DNA from 2 places in the Mycolicibacterium arabiense genome. Region 2 is predicted to be linked to the other one. Evidence: predicted binding sites of a transcription regulator. Region 2 holds the regulator's gene; the other holds the start of a gene.
The links. Region 2 encodes HspR, which represses chaperone genes until heat shock. Its sites were predicted from a motif close to ANNTGAGTNNNNNNNACTCANNT; they were not measured.
Positions count from the first base shown of each region.

Region 1: lon (endopeptidase La) is a predicted target of HspR. The motif match lies at 2,337-2,359, and genes of this name have one in related genera.

Region 1 is NZ_AP022593.1:522,930-531,673, reverse strand. Features, by position in the region: gene lon (endopeptidase La) at 1-2,325, opposite strand, end outside; gene G6N61_RS04225 (alpha/beta fold hydrolase) at 2,450-3,334, opposite strand; gene G6N61_RS04220 (esterase family protein) at 3,449-4,444, opposite strand; gene G6N61_RS04215 (mechanosensitive ion channel family protein) at 4,681-6,081, opposite strand; gene G6N61_RS04210 (adenylate/guanylate cyclase domain-containing protein) at 6,078-8,267, opposite strand; gene G6N61_RS04205 (DUF1810 domain-containing protein) at 8,360-8,744, shown strand, end outside.
Region 2 is NZ_AP022593.1:2,974,906-2,983,649, reverse strand. Features, by position in the region: gene G6N61_RS16090 (alpha/beta hydrolase family protein) at 1-671, shown strand, start outside; gene dnaK (molecular chaperone DnaK) at 915-2,774, shown strand; gene grpE (nucleotide exchange factor GrpE) at 2,771-3,409, shown strand; gene dnaJ (molecular chaperone DnaJ) at 3,450-4,637, shown strand; gene G6N61_RS16070 (heat shock protein transcriptional repressor HspR) at 4,637-5,014, shown strand; gene G6N61_RS16065 (aldose 1-epimerase) at 5,011-5,913, opposite strand; gene G6N61_RS16060 (FAD-binding oxidoreductase) at 5,932-7,098, opposite strand; gene G6N61_RS16055 (ABC transporter permease) at 7,110-8,126, opposite strand; gene G6N61_RS16050 (TetR/AcrR family transcriptional regulator) at 8,221-8,744, shown strand, end outside.

The DNA of each region.
Region 1 (8,744 bases), 2.5 Mb from region 2:
GGCAGCGACGGTCGCGGCCTCGGTCAGCGGCTCCAGTGCCAGCGCGACGATGTCGGCCACGTCGGTCATCGGCTTGACCTCCAACGCCTCGAGCACCTCGGCGGGCACCTCGTCCAGGTCGGGCTCGTTGCGCTGCGGGATGAAGACGGTCTTCAACCCGGCCCGTTGCGCCGCCAGCAGCTTCTGCTTGACGCCGCCAATCGGCAGCACCCGGCCGTTCAGCGTGACCTCGCCGGTCATGCCCACGTCACCGCGGACCTTGCGTCCGGTGGCCATCGACACCAGCGCCGTGACCATCGTGACACCCGCGGACGGACCGTCCTTGGGCACCGCGCCTGCCGGGAAGTGCACGTGGATCTGGCGATCCAGCGCCTCCGGGTCCACGCCCAACTGCTCGGCGTGCGCCCGGACGTAGGACAGCGCGATCTGCGCCGACTCCTTCATCACGTCGCCCAGCTGACCGGTCAGTCGCAGACCCGCGTCACCGGAGTTCGAGTTCGCCTCGATGAAGAGCACGTCGCCGCCCAGACCCGTGACGGCCAGGCCGGTCGCGACACCCGGCACCGCAGTGCGTTCGTCGGACTCCGGCGTGAACCGCGGACGGCCCAGGTACGCAACGAGATCAGGCTCGTCGATGACGAGTGACTCCACGCCACCCGCCAACTTCGTCGTCGCCTTGCGCAACGCCTTTGCCAGCAACCGCTCGAACTGGCGCATGCCGGGCTCCCGGGTGTAGTCGGCCGCGATCTTGCGCAGCGCGTCGTCGGTCACCTCGACCTCCTCGGTCGTCAGCGCCGCACGCTCACGCTGCCTTGGCAGCAGGTAGTCCCGAGCGATGGCGACCTTGTCGTCCTCGGTGTACCCGTCGATCTGCACCAGCTCCATGCGGTCCAGCAGTGCCTGCGGGATGTTCTCGATGACGTTGGCCGTCGCCAGGAACACGACGTCGGACAGGTCGAGGTCGAGATCGAGGTAGTGATCGCGGAACGTGTGGTTCTGCGCCGGATCCAGCACCTCGAGCAACGCCGCACTCGGGTCGCCGCGGTAGTCCGAACCCACCTTGTCGATCTCGTCGAGCAGCACGACCGGGTTCATGGACCCGGCCTCGCCGATCGCGCGGACCAACCGGCCGGGCAGCGCACCGACGTAGGTGCGCCTGTGACCACGGATCTCGGCCTCATCGCGCACGCCACCCAGGGCGACGCGCACGAACTTGCGGCCCAGCGCGCGGGCCACCGACTCACCCAGCGACGTCTTGCCGACGCCGGGAGGGCCTGCCAGCACCATCACGGCGCCGGAGCCACGGCCGCCGACGACCGCCATGCCGCGCTGGGCACGTCGGGCCCGGACCGCCAGGTACTCGACGATCCGGTCCTTCACGTCGTCCAGCCCGTGGTGGTCGGCGTCGAGGATCTCGCGGGCCCCGGCGAGGTCCGTCGAGTCCTCGGTGCGCACGTTCCACGGCAGGTCCAGGACGGTGTCCAACCAGGTGCGAATCCAGCCGCCCTCGGGGCTCTGGTCGCTGGAGCGTTCCAGCTTGCCGACTTCCCGCAGCGCGGCTTCGCGCACCTTCTCGGGCAGGTCGGCGGCCTCGACGCGGGACCGGTAATCGTCGGACCCTTCGGGCTCGCCCTCGCCGAGTTCCTTGCGGATCGCCGCGAGCTGCTGGCGCAGCAGGAATTCCTTCTGCTGCTTGTCCATTCCAGCGCGGACGTCCTCGGCGATCTTGTCGTTCACCTCGGTCTCGGCCAGGTGCTCGCCGGTCCACTCGATCAGGACGCGCAGGCGTGCCGCGACGTCCTCGGTCTCCAGCAGTTGCCGCTTCTGCACGTCGGTCAGGTACGACGCGTACCCGGCGGTGTCGGCCAGTGCGGACGGGTCGCTGATCTTGTTGACCACGTCCACGATCTGCCACGCCTCGCGGCGCTGCAGCATCGCCAACAGCAGCTTCTTGTACTCCGCCGCGAGCGTCTTGGTCTCGTTGGCCGGGCCGGCCGGGTCGTCGACGACCTCGGTGACCTCGACCCACAGCGCCGCACCGGGCCCGGTGGTGCCGGAGCCGATGTGCGCCCGCCGCTCACCGCGCACGACGGCGGCTGCACCGCCGCCAGGCACGCGGCCGACCTGCACGATCGAGGCGATCACGCCGTGGGTGGGGTAACGGTCGTCGAGACGCGGGGCGATGAGCAGCTTGCCCGACTCGCTTGCCTGGGCGGCGTCGACCGCCGCGCGGGCCGCGTCGTCGAGTTCGACCGGCACCACCATTCCGGGCAGCACGACCGGCTCGCTGATGAACAGGACGGGGACTGCGATTGGTTCTGGCATCAATCCTCCAAAGTTGAATCTGATGCGCTCAACCTTGGGCGGTTCGGCTTTGTTCCCGCGGGGTGTTGATGTAGCCCTGGGCGAAATGGAGATCACCGACGATGCTGCCCCGCGCTGGGGTGGCTCAGGCGGTCGCGAGATCTCCCGCGACGAGCGAGAGGACCTCGTCGCAGTGGCTCACCGCGATGAAGTGACCCTCGCCGGCCACCGGATGCCAGACGCCGCCGGGGGTCCGTTCGGCAACGGTCCGACCGATGACCTCCGGCACCAGGGTGTCCGCGTCGCCGTGCCAGACGTGGACGGGCCTGGTCACCTGGGTCAGGTCGAACGGCCACGTCTGGTAGAGCAGCGTGGCGTCGAGGACCAGCCCGCCGGCGCCGTGGCGGAAGCACTCGTGGGACGCGCGCAGGAACGGCTCCATGACGGCGTCGTCGGCGAGCACCTCACGGTCCACGTCGCTGACCGCTTTCCTGATCGACGTGGCGTAGGAGGCCTCGAAGTGCTTGGCGGTCAACCCGAGCACGTCGTACATCAGCCTGAAGCCGGGATGGAAGTGCAGCGCAAGTCGCCCGCCGAGGGCGTCGGCGCTACTGAGGTGCTTGGCGGCCCAATTGGCACCGAACGCGCCGTAGGCGGCACCGCCGATCGACGCCACGTGGGCGAGGCGGGCCGGCGCGACGTATGCGGCGGCCGCCAAGGCCCATGGCCCGCCCTCGGACCAGCCCGTGACGGCGAAGCGCTGCGCACCGACGGAATCGGCGATCGCGACCAGGTCGCGTGCCCACGACTCGAAGCTGCGATCGGGATGCGGGTCCGAACGGCCGAAACCCGGTCGGTCCGGACATACGAATCGAAGGCCGCGAGCCGTGGCACCAACGTCGAACAGCTCGGCCTCGATGCGACTCGAGGGCCCTCCGTGGTTGTGCAGCACCAGCGGGCCCTCGGGGTCGCCGACCTCTGTGTAGGCGACCCCGCGATTGCCCACGCGCACGCTGCCGTCGGTGATCATGGCGCCTCCTCAGCGCTGCTTCGGGTTGGTACGGACACCTGGACGTACGAGAAGGGAGCCTGCCGCTCGGGGGGTTGCGGCAGGCTCCCTTGGTCTTGCAGTCGTGCTGGGCGGTTAGGCGACTGCCTGCGCGCCGAGCACTCGCTGGATGTCGGGCTTCATCATCTGAAGCTGCTGACCCCAGTAACCCCAGCTGTGCGTGCCGGCGGCCGGGAAGTTGAACACGCCGTTGGTGCCGCCCGCGGCGACGTAGTTGTCGCGGAAGGTGAGGTTGGTGCGGAGGGTGAACCCTTCGAGGAACTGCGCGGCCATCAGGTTGCCACCGCCGCCTGCGGTGTCGAGATCCGACGGGGTGCCGGTGCCGCAGTAGATCCAGACGCGGGTGTTGTTGGCGACGAGCTGAGCAATGTTGACCATCGGGTCGTTGCGCTTCCATGCCGGGTCATTCGAGGGGCCCCACATGCTCTCGGCGTTGTAGCCACCTGCGTCGTTCATCGCCAGCCCGATCAGCATCGGCCACCAGCCCTCGGACGGGTTGAGGAAGCCGGAAAGCGATGCGGCGTAGACGAACTTCTGCGGGTAGTAGATCGAGTAGGTCAGTGCGGTGCCGCCTGCCATCGACAGACCCACGACGGCGTTGCCGTTCTGCGCGACGCCCTTGTTCGCCTCGAGGTAGGCCGGCAGCTCCTGGGTCAGGAACGTCTCCCACTTGTAGGTGTAGTCCTGACCGTTGCCCTGCGAGGGGCGGTACCAGTCGGTGTAGAAGCTCGACTGTCCGCCGACGGGCATGACGGTCGACAGTCCCGAGCCGTAGTACCACTCGAATGCCGGGGTGTTGATGTCCCAGCCGTTGTAGTCGTCCTGGGCGCGCAGGCCGTCGAGCAGGTAGACAGCATGCGGGCCGCCGCCCTGGAACTGGACCCGGATGTTGCGGTTCATCGACTGGGAGAACACGTCGAGGTACTCGACCGGCAGGCCCGGACGCGAGAACGCTCCTGCGGTTGCCGTGCCCCCGGCGACGCCGATCAATCCGGGCAGGGTCGCGGCGGTGAGGGCGGCCACCGCCAACCGACGCAACCACGCTCCACGAATCTTTCTGACGAATTTCATAACGGCAACCGACCTGCCTTTCTCTTCTGGTCCTAAAGCAATCTCCGTTGCTTTGCGGTCGTCAGTGAAACACGCAGGGAGACGGCACATCCCTGGGCAACGCCGTCGTGTCGTGTCGCGAATGGCTAACGATCAGGACTCGGCCCCGACACCTACGGCGGCCATCGTGCGCTGTGACGGGTGGGACTGAAGTGACTGTTGTGGTTTGCCGGCGACCGGCCGGCGACGGGTGCCGGTCAGTCGCGGACGGCGGCCAACGCGCGCCGGGCACTGCGCCGGCGATCCTCGATGGTCCTACCAATGTCCTGTAGTAGCAACGGCTTTCGCGCGACGAGTTCCTCGACGTGCTCACGGTCGACCTGAACGACCGTCACCTCGTCGACGGCACGGGCGGAGGCCGACACGGCTTCGCGGGTCAGCGCCGTCTGCCCGATGAAGTCGCCTCTGCTCAGGGTCCGTACCGGGACTACCTCGCCGTCGTCACCCGCCACGAACAGCTTGACGTTGCCATTGACGATGAACGACATGCGGCGCGGCACCTCGCCTGCGAACTGCAGCGTCTCCTCGGCGGCGTAGCGGGTCAGTCGGGCGTGCGCGACGAGTTCGGACTCCTCTCCGGGGCCCAGCCGCAGAGCGGGCGCGACGATCCGCAGCGACGCGGTGAGTCGCTCCTCGGTGGCGAAGTCGTCGTCGGCCTCGTCGAGGTGCAGCGCGGCCCGCCGGGCCGCGTACCAGATCCAGCGCAGGAACGTCGACCGCGCCGCGGCGTCGTCGGCGGGGGACCGCAGGGGAATCGTCGTCGCGTACTCCGTGCCACCCAACGGAAGGGTCGACGGCTGAACACCGGGCCGCAACTGGGGCAGTGTCGCGGCGACCCGGGTCAGGAGTTCGCAGACGTCGTCGGGCGGGTCGTTGAGCGCGAACACCGTCTGCACGGTGATGACGTGCGCGCCCTCGGGCCTGCTCAGGTTGGTGAACGACTGGCCGGCCAGCACGGAGTTGGGGGTGATCTGCAGCCCGGCCACGGTCTCGATGTGCGTTGCGCGCCAATTGACTTCGACCACCCGGCCACGCGCCGTCGCCGTGTCGACCCAGTCGCCGAGCCGGAACGGCTGTTCGAACAGCAGCAGCAGGCCGGAGATGATCTGGCCCACCGAGTTCTGCAGCGCCAGGCCGAGGACGATCGAGGAGATGCCGAGCGCCGTGAACAGGCCGCCCACGTTGGCGCCCCAGATGTAGGCGAAGATCAGCGCAACGCCGACGGCGATGAGCGCAAAGCGCGCCACGTCGAGGAAGATCGACGGAACCCGCTTGCGCCACGTGCCTTCCGGTGCCCCCTGGAAGAGCGTCGCGTTGAGCCCCGACAGCAGCAGGACGAGTACGACGAAGCCGAACACGGTGGCCACGATGCGCACCGGTGTCGCCTCGCCGTTGACCTGGATGGCCTGGACCAGCAGGAGCAGCAAGGCGCCGAGCGGCAGGATGTAGGCCCGCAGCAGATACACCGGGCGGGTCAGCACGCTGCCGCGGCGGCGCAGCGCGTTCTGCAGTTCGGTCAGCAGGATGAGCAGGACCGGGAATCCGATGGCGACGCCGACCGCCCAGTAGAACCAGGGCGCGTCGAGCAGGCCGGTCACTGCTGACGCTCCACCAGACGCCAGATCGGCTCGGTGTCGTCGTCGGAACCGACGTGCCCGGCCTCGTCGAACTTGCGGGTGTCGCGCATCGCGTCGTAGACCCGGGACGTCACGTACACCCCGGGTTGCGCTGACCCGCTCTGCACACGGTAGGCGACGTTGACCGCCGCGCCCCACATGTCGTAGGCGAGGCTCGACCGGCCGACCAGTCCGCTGCTGACCGTTCCGGTGTCGATGCCCGCGCGCAGTTGCAGGTCGTTGCCGGACTCGGCGTTGTACCGATCGACGATGTGCTGCATCTCGACGGCGAAATCGACCGTCCGCCGCACGTTGTCGAGCCTGGGCACGCTCAGCCCGCAGCTGGCGAGGTAGCCGTTGCGTAGGGTGCGCACCCGCTCCACGCCGAGATTGACTGCCGCCGCATCGAATTGGCGTACCAGCTTGTTGACGATCGCCAGTCCCTCGTCGGACGTCAGCTCCTCGGACAGCTCGTCGAGTCCCACGATGTCGGCGAACAGCACGGTGACGTCCTGGTGGTCCTGGGCGATGGTCTCCTCGCCCTCGCGGTAGCGCGCGACGACGGGTTCGGGCATCAGGGACAGTAGGAGCCGGTCATTCTCCCGTCGTTGCTCGTTGAGCAGGTCCTCCTTGATCGCGAGGTTGCGGCTCATGTCGTTGAAGGCCACGGTGAGGTCGCCGAATTCGTCGCGGGTGCGCACCGGCAGCGCCACCGCGTAGTCGCCCGCACTGATCTGCTGTGCGCCTGCCTCGAGGCGTCGTAGCGGCCGGACGAACAACCTGGCCAGCAGCATGGCCGCCACGCAGACGATGAAGATGATGGCGGTGGTCGACAGGACAAGCTTGCGGGTGAATGTCGATACCGGCGCGAACGCCTCGTCGGTGTCGATGCTCGCCACGATCGACCAGTTCAGCCCTGGCAGGTTCACCGGGGCGTAGGCCTGCAGCGTCTCGTGGCCCAGATAGTCGCGCGCGATCAACGATCCGGTCTGGCCGCGCTGGGCATCTCGGGTGGCGTCGGTCTCCACCGGCTGCACCAAGGTGGTGCCGCCCTCCCGGATGGAGTCCTCGGCGACCTCCGGCGGCGTTCCCGCGTTCACCACGTCGCGCTTGAACCGCTCGGGATCCTCCAGGAACAGACGCGAATCGGAACGCATGAGGTTGTCCGGCCCTACCAGGAACGTCTCGCCGGTGCGGCCCATGCCTGCTTGTTCCCACTGCTCGTTCGCGGTCATCAGGTCGTTGATCTTCGACACGGGGAACTGCAGCGCCAGCACGCCCTCGGCCCGCCCGTCCGGACCGACGGGGGAGACCAGCCACGCGGTCGGCTCGTCGGCGGGCTCGTAGTCGCTGAAGTCCGTGACACCTACGTAGCCAAGGGCATTGGAGTCCAGCGCCGCCCGGTAGGCGTCGTCCAGATTGCTGCCCTTGTAGGGTCCGTTGAAGATGTTCGTTCCGAGATCGACGCCGCGGTAGGCGCTGTAGACGACGTTGCCGCGGGTGTCGAGCAGCAGGGCGTCCTCGTACTTGAAGCGTTCGACGATCTGCCGGAAGAAGTCGTTGTACCGGGCATTGGCCGCCGACCAGGCGCTGCCGTCGCGGGCGTCACCGAAGGCGATGGCCTTCTGCCAGTCGTCGAACGGCGCGGTGTAGTAAGCCTGCAGGTAGCGCTGGGCCGGTGAAGTGGGCAGCACCGAGGCGATGTCGACCTGCATGCCCGTCTGCGCGGCCTCGTCCCGCGCGAACCGGTTGGCGTAGTAGTCGACCAGCGACTGCTGCTGCGCCGGGTCGATCGTGGCGTTGGCCAGCTGGTCGAAGCCCGCGGTGTAGGCCTCCAGCGCGAGCGTCGCCGTCGCGCCGCGCGAATACACCACCAGCGAGTTCTTCAAGTCGTCGAACTGGGTCTGCAGCTGCCGGGACTGGGAGGCGCGGATCTCGGTCAGCCTGTCGAACACCGAGGCGCGCAGCGACGACTGCCCGGACCGGTAGCCGATCGCGCCGACCACCGCCGCGGACAACATGCTGGTCAGCAGCAGCATGACCAGCAGCTTGGACTGGATGCTGATCCGGGACGCCACGGGGCGCGGCAGCTTCCGTCGCGTGGGCGTCGGCCCCGCGTTCGGCCCTGTGTCCGGCGTCGAGGCGGACTCGCTGGTGGTGGTGATCATTGAAGTCCGAACCCTAACCCGCTGATCGCGGCGTCGGGATGGCTGTAAGGGAATCGTTGCGATCACTTCACTCAGAGTGCGACCGTTGCGGGATGGCCGGCATCGACGATCCCTTCGACCTGCAGCGCTTCGTCGCTGCGCAGGACCGCATCTACTCCGACGTGGTCGACGAACTCACCGACGGCCGCAAGCAGAGCCACTGGATGTGGTTCGTCTTCCCACAACTGAAGGGCCTGGGCCGGAGCAGCACCGCGATGACCTATGGCATCGGGTCGCGGGCCGAGGCACGGGCCTATCTGGCGCACCCGAACCTCGGGCCGCGGCTGCGGGAGTGCGCACGGCTGACCCATGCCATCGACGGCCGATCGGCTCGCGAGGTGTTCGGCTGGCCCGACGAGCTGAAACTGCAATCCTCGATGACGTTGTTCGCTCGCGCGGCCGATGGGGCCGACGCCCGCGACTTCCGCGACGTACTGG
Region 2 (8,744 bases):
GATCGACGCCCGCTCCGGTGGTGGTCGTGGTGCACGGCGGGTACTGGACCGCGCGGTACGGCGCCGAGCTGGGCCGCCCGCTCGCCACGGACCTGGCCGCGCGAGGTTTCGCCGCGCTGAACGTCGAGTATCGCCGGGTTGGCGACGGCGGCGGGTGGCCGCAGACGGGCGAGGACGTGGCTGCCGCGGTGGACGCGCTGCGCGAGCGACCCGATCGACTGGACCTCGATCACGTTGTCGGACTGGGGCATTCGGCCGGTGGCCAGCTCGTCGGCTGGCTGGCGGCACGTCGTGGCGCCGCCGTCGCGCTGACCGGTGCGGTGCTGCAGGCCGGCGTGCTCGACCTGGCGCGCGGGTCGGAACTGGGCCTGGGCGACGGCGCGGTCGACGCGTTCCTCGGCGGCACGCCACGGCAGGTCCCGCAGGCGTACGCCCAGGCCTCGCCGATGGCCCTGGTACCACTGGGCGTGCGGACCGTGGCGGTGCACGGGACGCGCGACGGCCGGGTGCCGATCGAGCAGTCGCGTGACTTCGTGGCCGCGGCCGTCGCCGCGGGGGATCGCGCCGAGATCCGTACCTTCGACGGCGACCACTTCGACCCGATCACGGTCGGCACGGAGGCGTGGGACCTCTGCGTGGCGGCGCTGACCCGGTTGACCGGGCTGGGGTAGTCGCGAGATCTACACCAGCGTCGTGGTCGCGGGCCCCAGAGCAGCGCTGCGGTAGATCTCGCGAGAACGGAAGACGGCGCCGGGAACAAATCCGGAACGGCCCCCGTTGAGCCATTCGACACCAACTTGAGTGATCCAGGCTCAACTCTCGGTTGACAAGACACCGTCGAACCGGGAAGGCTTGAGTGTGGTCCACTCAGACCCACATACGTTCCTTGATCGGAATATCTAGGAGGCACAACCATGGCTCGTGCGGTCGGCATCGACCTCGGGACCACCAACTCCGTCGTCTCGGTTCTCGAAGGCGGCGACCCCGTCGTCGTCGCGAACTCGGAGGGTTCACGCACCACCCCGTCTGTCGTCGCGTTCGCGCGCAACGGCGAGGTGCTCGTCGGACAGCCCGCCAAGAACCAGGCGGTGACCAACGTCGACCGGACCATCCGTTCGGTGAAGCGCGAGATCGGCACTGACTGGTCCGTGGAGATCGACGGCAAGAAGTACACGCCGCAGGAGATCAGCGCGCGCGTGCTCATGAAGCTCAAGCGTGACGCGGAGGCCTACCTCGGTGAGGACATCACCGACGCGGTCATCACGGTTCCCGCCTACTTCAACGACGCCCAGCGTCAGGCGACCAAGGAAGCCGGCCAGATCGCCGGCCTCGAGGTCCAGCGCATCGTCAACGAGCCCACGGCCGCCGCTCTGGCGTACGGCCTGGACAAGGGCGACAAGGACCAGACCATCCTGGTCTTCGACCTCGGTGGCGGCACGTTCGACGTCTCGCTGCTCGACATCGGCGGCGGCGTCGTCGAGGTCCGCGCGACCTCCGGTGACAACCACCTCGGTGGCGACGACTGGGATCAGCGCATCGTCGACTGGCTGGTCGAGAAGTTCAAGGCCACCAGCGGCATCGACCTGACCAAGGACAAGATGGCCATGCAGCGGCTCCGCGAAGCCGCCGAGAAGGCCAAGATCGAACTGAGCTCGGGTCAGAGCACGTCGATCAACCTGCCCTACATCACCGTCGACGCGGACAAGAACCCGCTGTTCCTCGACGAGCAGCTCACGCGCGCCGAGTTCCAGCGCATCACCCAGGATCTGCTGGACCGCACCCGCAAGCCGTTCCAGTCGGTCATCGCCGACGCAGGCATCTCCGTCAGCCAGATCGACCACGTGGTCCTCGTGGGTGGTTCCACCCGCATGCCCGCGGTCACCGAGCTGGTGAAGGAACTGACCGGCGGCAAGGAGCCCAACAAGGGCGTCAACCCCGACGAGGTCGTCGCCGTCGGCGCCGCACTTCAGGCGGGCGTGCTGGCCGGTGAGGTCAAGGACGTGCTGCTGCTCGACGTGACTCCCCTGAGCCTCGGCATCGAGACCAAGGGCGGCGTCATGACCAAGCTGATCGAGCGCAACACCACGATCCCGACCAAGCGGTCGGAGACCTTCACCACGGCCGACGACAATCAGCCGTCGGTGCAGATCCAGGTCTTCCAGGGTGAGCGCGAGATCGCGTCGGCCAACAAGCTGCTCGGCAGCTTCGAGCTGACCGGCATCCCGCCGGCGCCGCGCGGCGTCCCGCAGATCGAGGTCACGTTCGACATCGACGTCAACGGCATCGTGCACGTCACGGCCAAGGACAAGGGCACCGGCAAGGAGAACACGATCAAGATCCAGGAGGGCTCCGGCCTCTCTCAGGAGGACATCGATCGGATGATCAAGGACGCCGAGGCGCACGCCGAGGAGGACCGCAAGCGTCGCGAAGAGGCCGACGTCCGCAACCAGGCCGAGTCGCTGGTCTACCAGACGGAGAAGTTCGTCAAGGAGCAGCGCGAAGCCGAAGGTGGCAGCAAGGTCCCCGAGGAGACGCTGAGCAAGGTGGATTCGGCTGTCGCCGAGGCCAAGTCGGCACTCGCCGGCTCCGACATCGCGGCGATCAAGTCCGCGATGGAGAAGCTGGGCGTCGAGAGCCAGGCCCTCGGCCAGGCGATCTACGAGGCCACCCAGGCCGAGCAGGGCAGCGGTGACGGTGCCGGCTCCAGCCAGGCCGACGACAACGTCGTCGACGCCGAGGTCGTCGACGAGGATGACAACCGGGAGAACAAGTGACCCGCAGCTCCTCTGATGAAGGGCGCGATCCGCAGGACGAGCCGGTGACCATCACCGACAAGCGGCGAATCGATCCCGACACCGGCGAAGTACGCGACCCGGCCTCCGGCCCGGCCCCCAGTGGGTCGGAGCCGGGGGCGGGCACCCCGGCCCCTACCGAGACCGATGAGGCCGCCGAACTGAAGGCGATGCTGCAGCGGGTCAAGGCGGAGTACGACAACTACCGCAAGCGCTCGGACCGGGAGAAGCAGGTCGCGGCAGAACGCGGCAAGGCGACTGCCATCGTGGCGCTGCTGCCGGTGCTCGACGATCTCGACCGTGCCCGCAAGCACGGTGACCTCGAGACCAGCCCGCTGAAGTCGGTGAGCGACAAGCTCGCTGCGACGCTCGAGAGCATGGGACTGGTGGCGTTCGGCGTCGAGGGCGACCCCTTCGACCCGTCGCTGCACGAAGCAGTTCAGCACGAGGGCGACGGCTCGAATCCGGTGCTGGGCACGGTGATGCGTCAGGGCTACAAGCTCGGCGACCAGGTGCTCCGCAACGCGATGGTCGGAGTGGTCGACGGGGTCGGCGAGGCCGACACTGCGGTGAAAGCCGACGCAGCCGCCCAAGACGGTTCAGAATCAAGCGAATAGAGCACGAACGACATGACTAACGGTGAGGAGGTGACGCACGATGGCCCAGCGCGAGTGGGTTGAGAAGGACTTCTACAAAGTGCTCGGCGTCTCCTCCGATGCCAGCACCGAGGAGATCAAGCGGGTAGCCAAGAAGCTGCTCGCCGAGAACCATCCCGATCGCAAACCGGGCGACGCGGCCGCCGACGAGAAGTACAAGGAGGTCGGCGAGGCGCGTGACGTGCTCGTCGACCCGGCCAAGCGCAAGGAGTACGACGAGACCCGTCGACTCTTCGCGGGCGGCGGCTTCGGTCGGCGGTACGCGCCGGGTGACGGTGGGTTCGGCGGCGGCTTCAGCGGATACGGCGCCGACGGTGAGGTGAACCTCGGCGACCTGTTCGGCGCGGCAGGCCAGACCGGCGGCGCCAACATCGGCGATCTGTTCGGTGGGTTGTTCGGCCGGGGCGCACAGCAGCCGCGGCCCAGCCGGCCCCGCCGGGGCAACGACCTGGAGACCGAGACGGAACTGTCGTTCCTCGAGGCGACCAAGGGCGTGGCGATGCCGCTGCGGCTCACCAGCCCCGCGCCGTGCACCAATTGCCATGGCAGCGGCGCACGTCCGGGCACGAGCCCGCGGGTGTGCGCGAACTGCAACGGCGCGGGCGTGATCAGCCGCAACCAGGGCGCGTTCGGGTTCTCCGAACCGTGCACCGAGTGCCGCGGTACCGGGTCGATCATCGACGAGCCGTGCGACGAGTGCCACGGCGAGGGCAAGATCACCCGCACCCGCACGATCAACGTCCGAATCCCACCGGGCGTCGAGGACGGTCAGCGCATTAGGCTGGCCGGCCAGGGCGAGGCGGGCCTGCGTGGCGCGCCGTCGGGCGACCTGTACGTCACGGTGCACGTCCGGCCGGACAAGGTGTTCGGCCGCGACGGCGACGACCTGACCGTCAGCGTGCCCGTCAGCTTTCACGAATTGGCTCTGGGAACAACGCTTTCCGTGCCGACGCTGGAGGGCAAGGTCGGGGTCCGGGTGCCGAAGGGTACGTCGGATGGCCGCATCCTGCGCGTGCGTGGGCGCGGCGTGCCGAAGCGCAACGGCGGCCACGGCGACCTCCTGGTCACCGTCAAAGTCGCCGTGCCGCCCAACCTCGAGGGCGAGGCGGCCGAGGCGTTGGAGGCGTACGCAAAGGCTGAGCGCGCCAGTGGGTTCGATCCCAGGGCGGGATGGTCGGGGAACGTCTGATGAGCAAGAAGGACGACGCTCGCACGTTTCTGATCTCGGTGGCCGCCGAGCTGGCCGGCATGCATGCGCAGACCCTGCGCACCTACGACCGGCTCGGCTTGGTCAGCCCGCAGCGCAGTTCCGGTGGGGGGCGGCGGTATTCGCAGCACGACGTCGACCTGCTCCGTGAGGTGCAGCGACTGTCGCAGGACGAAGGCGTGAACCTCGCCGGGATCAAGCGCATCATCGAGCTGACCAATCAGGTCGAGGCGCTGCAGTCGCGGCTGGCGGAGATGGCCGACGAACTCGATCGCCTGCGCATGGCGCAGCACCGTGAGGCCGCGGCCAAGAGCACGGCGCTGGTGCTGTGGCAGCCCCGCAAGGGCCCCCGCCGCTAGCGCACCGTGATCGAGAACCGCGCGGTCTCCGGCTTGCCGGGGGCCGCGCTTCGGTATCCGCCGCGGCGCAGCGCGTCGGTGGGCGCGGCCATCGGCTCGATGCCGATCAGGTCCTGGCCGGGCGGTGCGAAGAGTTGCGCTGCGGGATAACCATTTTCGTAGGCGACCCCGATGCGACGGTCGCCGCCCTCGAGGACGAAGACCGACCCCTCGGGTACCTGGTCGAAGCCGTCGTCGTACTCGACGCCCTGCAACGTGCGGGTGCCGCCGTCCCACGGCTCGTGCTCCCCGGTGGGGATGCCGCGGTCGTCGACCGGCAGGTGACGCATGGCCGGCGTGGTGAGTCGCCACTCGTCGCGTGGCACGCCGGGGATGGTCAGGTAGGGGTGGTAGCCGAAGCACAGCGGCACCGCGGCGGCGGTGGTCGCGCGGACGGTGGTCTCGACGGTCAGTGTCCGGTCGGCCAGCGTGACCCGCTGGGTCAGCACGTGCGGGAACGGGAACGCCGCGAGCAGTCGCGGCGCGCCACCGTAGTCGAGGACGGCGGTCACCGAGTTCTCGGTGCGCGCGGCCACCAGCCAACCGGGGTAGGCCGCCAGCACGCCGTGCATCGGCCAGCCGTTCTCCTCGGTGCGGACGCCACCCGAACCGGGGGTCAACGTGACCTGCGCGCCGCTGGCCTCGTATCCGTTGCCGCTCAACCGGTTCGCCCACGGGTAGAGGATGGGGATGCCCATCGTCTTGGCGTCGCTCACGTAGGCGTCGAGTCCGCGGCGCTGGCCCAGGAATTCGGCGCCGTCCTCGCTCAGCGACGTGCCCACCATCCCGGCCTCAGGCACGAACGTGGCGGTCAGTGACGACGACGGGTCTACGAGTGTGACCGACTCGAACTCTGGCATCGTCCGATTCTCACACGCTCAGGGCGCGGGTGGATCGTGCTGGATCTGGTCGGGTCGCGCGCCCTTGGCGACGAGTGCCGCCTTGGTGGCCGCGATCATCTCGGGGCCGCCACTGACGAGGATCTGTCTGTCGCTCCAGCTGCCGTACCGGGTGACGACCTCGGGCAGCAGTCCGGTCTGGCGGACGTGCAGGCCGCGCGGCGGGTCGACCAGCGGGTAGTCGGCCGCCCACGGCGGGTTGGTCGTGAACTCCGACACCGGGGTCACCGAGAGCCACGGGTTGTACGCGGCGACCTGCCACAGGGTGTTCAGGTCGTAGAGGTCGCACGGGTAGCGGCCGCCGAAGAACAGATGGACGCGCGGGTTCTCGGCGAAGCGCTGCAGGTCCATGATGATCGACCGCAGCGGGGCCAGTCCGCTGCTGCCCGCCACCATCAGGACGTCGCCGGCGTTGCGGTCGACGTGCAGCCCGCCGTGTGGACTCGACAGCCGCCAGCGGTCCCCGACGCGCGTCTCGCCGACGATCGCGGTGCTGACCATGCCGCCCGCGACCGACCGGACGTGGAACTCGATGGCGCCGTCGCCGTCGGAGGGGATCGACGGCGACAGGAAGCGCCAGCGCCGCGGCCACTGCGGCACCTGCACCGTCACGTACTGGCCCGGGTGATAGAACAGCGGCCGGTCGAGCTGGAGCCGGATGATCGAGACGTCACGCGTCGCGCGGATGTGGTCGACGACGGTGCCGTCCTCGTACGGCGATCCGCTCTCGGCGTCGGCCGCGCCGCGCATGACGCCGATGACCAGTTCGACGACGTCGACGGCGGTCGAGGCGACGGCGCCGTCCCAGCGGTCGGCGAAGTGACCGCGCAGCGCACCGAGCAGGGCACGCTGCATCGTGTCGTAGTGCGCCGCGGTGACGCCGTACTTGCGGTGGTCGCGGCCGAGTTGGGCGAGGAACGCCACCGGTTCCTGCGCGCGCTGGTCGACGATCTCCCCGAGCACCCAGTGCAGCGCGCGGGAGAAGACCGCGCGCTGCTGGTTCATGTCGGGTGGGAACAGGTCGCGCGCGGACGCATCGGTGGCGAACCACCTGGTGTAGAAGTCGCGGATCACGCCGTCCGGGCCTGCCGACGGGTCGACCGCGGCACGCAATGTCGTCAGCGCGCCACGGTCGTCTAGTCCCACGTCGTTCGAGTCTAAGTGAGTGGCGCGGGAGCCCTGGTCTGCCGCAGCGCCCCGACGATGACCAGCGTCGCGCCCAGTGCCACCCAGCAGGTCAGCACCACGATCGCGGTCGTCGCTCCTGCTCCGGAGAAGTAGGCCGTCGACCGGAGCAGCGTCGCGGTCGCGCCCTGGGGGAGCAGCTGGCCGAACGCTCCCCAGCCACTGGGCAGCATCTCCGGGGCGCTCGCCAGCCCCGAGAGCGGATTGCCGACCAGGACGGCCAGCGCCGCGCCGATGCCCAGCCCGATCCTGCCGAACAGCGAGCCCAGTCCGAGCACGAGCAGCAGCGCCGCAGCGATGCCCAGTGAGAGCGCTCCCGCGACACCCCAGAAGTTCTGGTCGATCGAGCCGAACACGAACCTCAGCAGCGCGGCGATGCTCACACCGGCCACGGGCGCGAACACGACGGCCGCTGCGAACCTGGTCCACGCCTCGCGGGTCAGGACCAGCAGCAGGACGATCGCGGGGACGATGCCCGCCAGCGTGATCGGTAGCGCGGAGGCGGCCAACCCCGCACCGCGCGGATCGTCGGCGGTCAGCGGCGCGAGATCCTCGGTGCGCAGCGGCATCCCGGTCTTCTGGGCCATGCCGGTGCCGAGCTGTCCGAGCACGGTGGCGATGGCCGGGCTGGCGCCGGTGGCCGTCAGCAGGGTCGGCCCCTGCGGTCCCACGGCGATGCCGCCGTAGGCCTGGCGATCGAGGATCGCCTGCCGCAGAGCCTCTTCGCTGGAGTACACCGTGACGGCGAACGCACCGGGTGCGGCCTGGCCGACCTGATCGCTGATCTGCGTCGTGACCGCCGCAGGCCCGGCGACGCCGATCGGCACGTCGCGCGGCGCGGATTCGACTGCGGGTAGGGCGAATGCGACGGCCAGGATCGCGATGGCAAGTGTCAAGGCGACGACGATGCCCGCGGCACGTGCCGCCGCCGGGGGTTCGTGCGACTGCTGCCCGTGCTGGGTGTGCCGGGGCGGGGCTTCCACGTTCATGGCGACTCTTTTCATCGGTTGTTGAAATTGATGCCGTGAGCGTAAGCCGGCCCGACGACATTTTCAACACCCATCGAAATGTTAGTGTCGCGGCATGGCCTCACCAGCGAAGACGAAGCGTGGAAGACGTCAGGGAGAACCCGTCTCCCGAGACGCGGTGCTGGCCGCGGCGAAGGAGCGGTTCGCCCACGACGGTTACGAGAAGACGACGCTGCGGGCCATCGCCAAGGACGCCCGCGTCGACCCGTCGATGGTGCTCTACCTGTTCGGATCCAAGGCCGACCTGTTCAAGGAGTCGCTGCGCCTGAACATCGACCCGACGCTGCTGGCGTCGGCGATGGCAGGTGCCGAGGGCACGATCGGCGAACGCCTCGTCAAGCAGTACTTCACGATCTGGGAGGCGCCCGAGACGGCGTCCACGATGGCGACGATGCTGCAGTCGGCCACGTCGAACTCCGATGCCAACGAGGCGTTCCGCACCTTCATGCGCAACTACGTGCTGACCGCGGTGTCCGGTGTGATCGGAGGCGACGAGCAGGCCCGGTTGCGCGCGATGCTCGCGGCTACGAGCCTGGTCGGCACGGCGCTCATGCGCTACGTGATGAAGGTGCCGCCGCT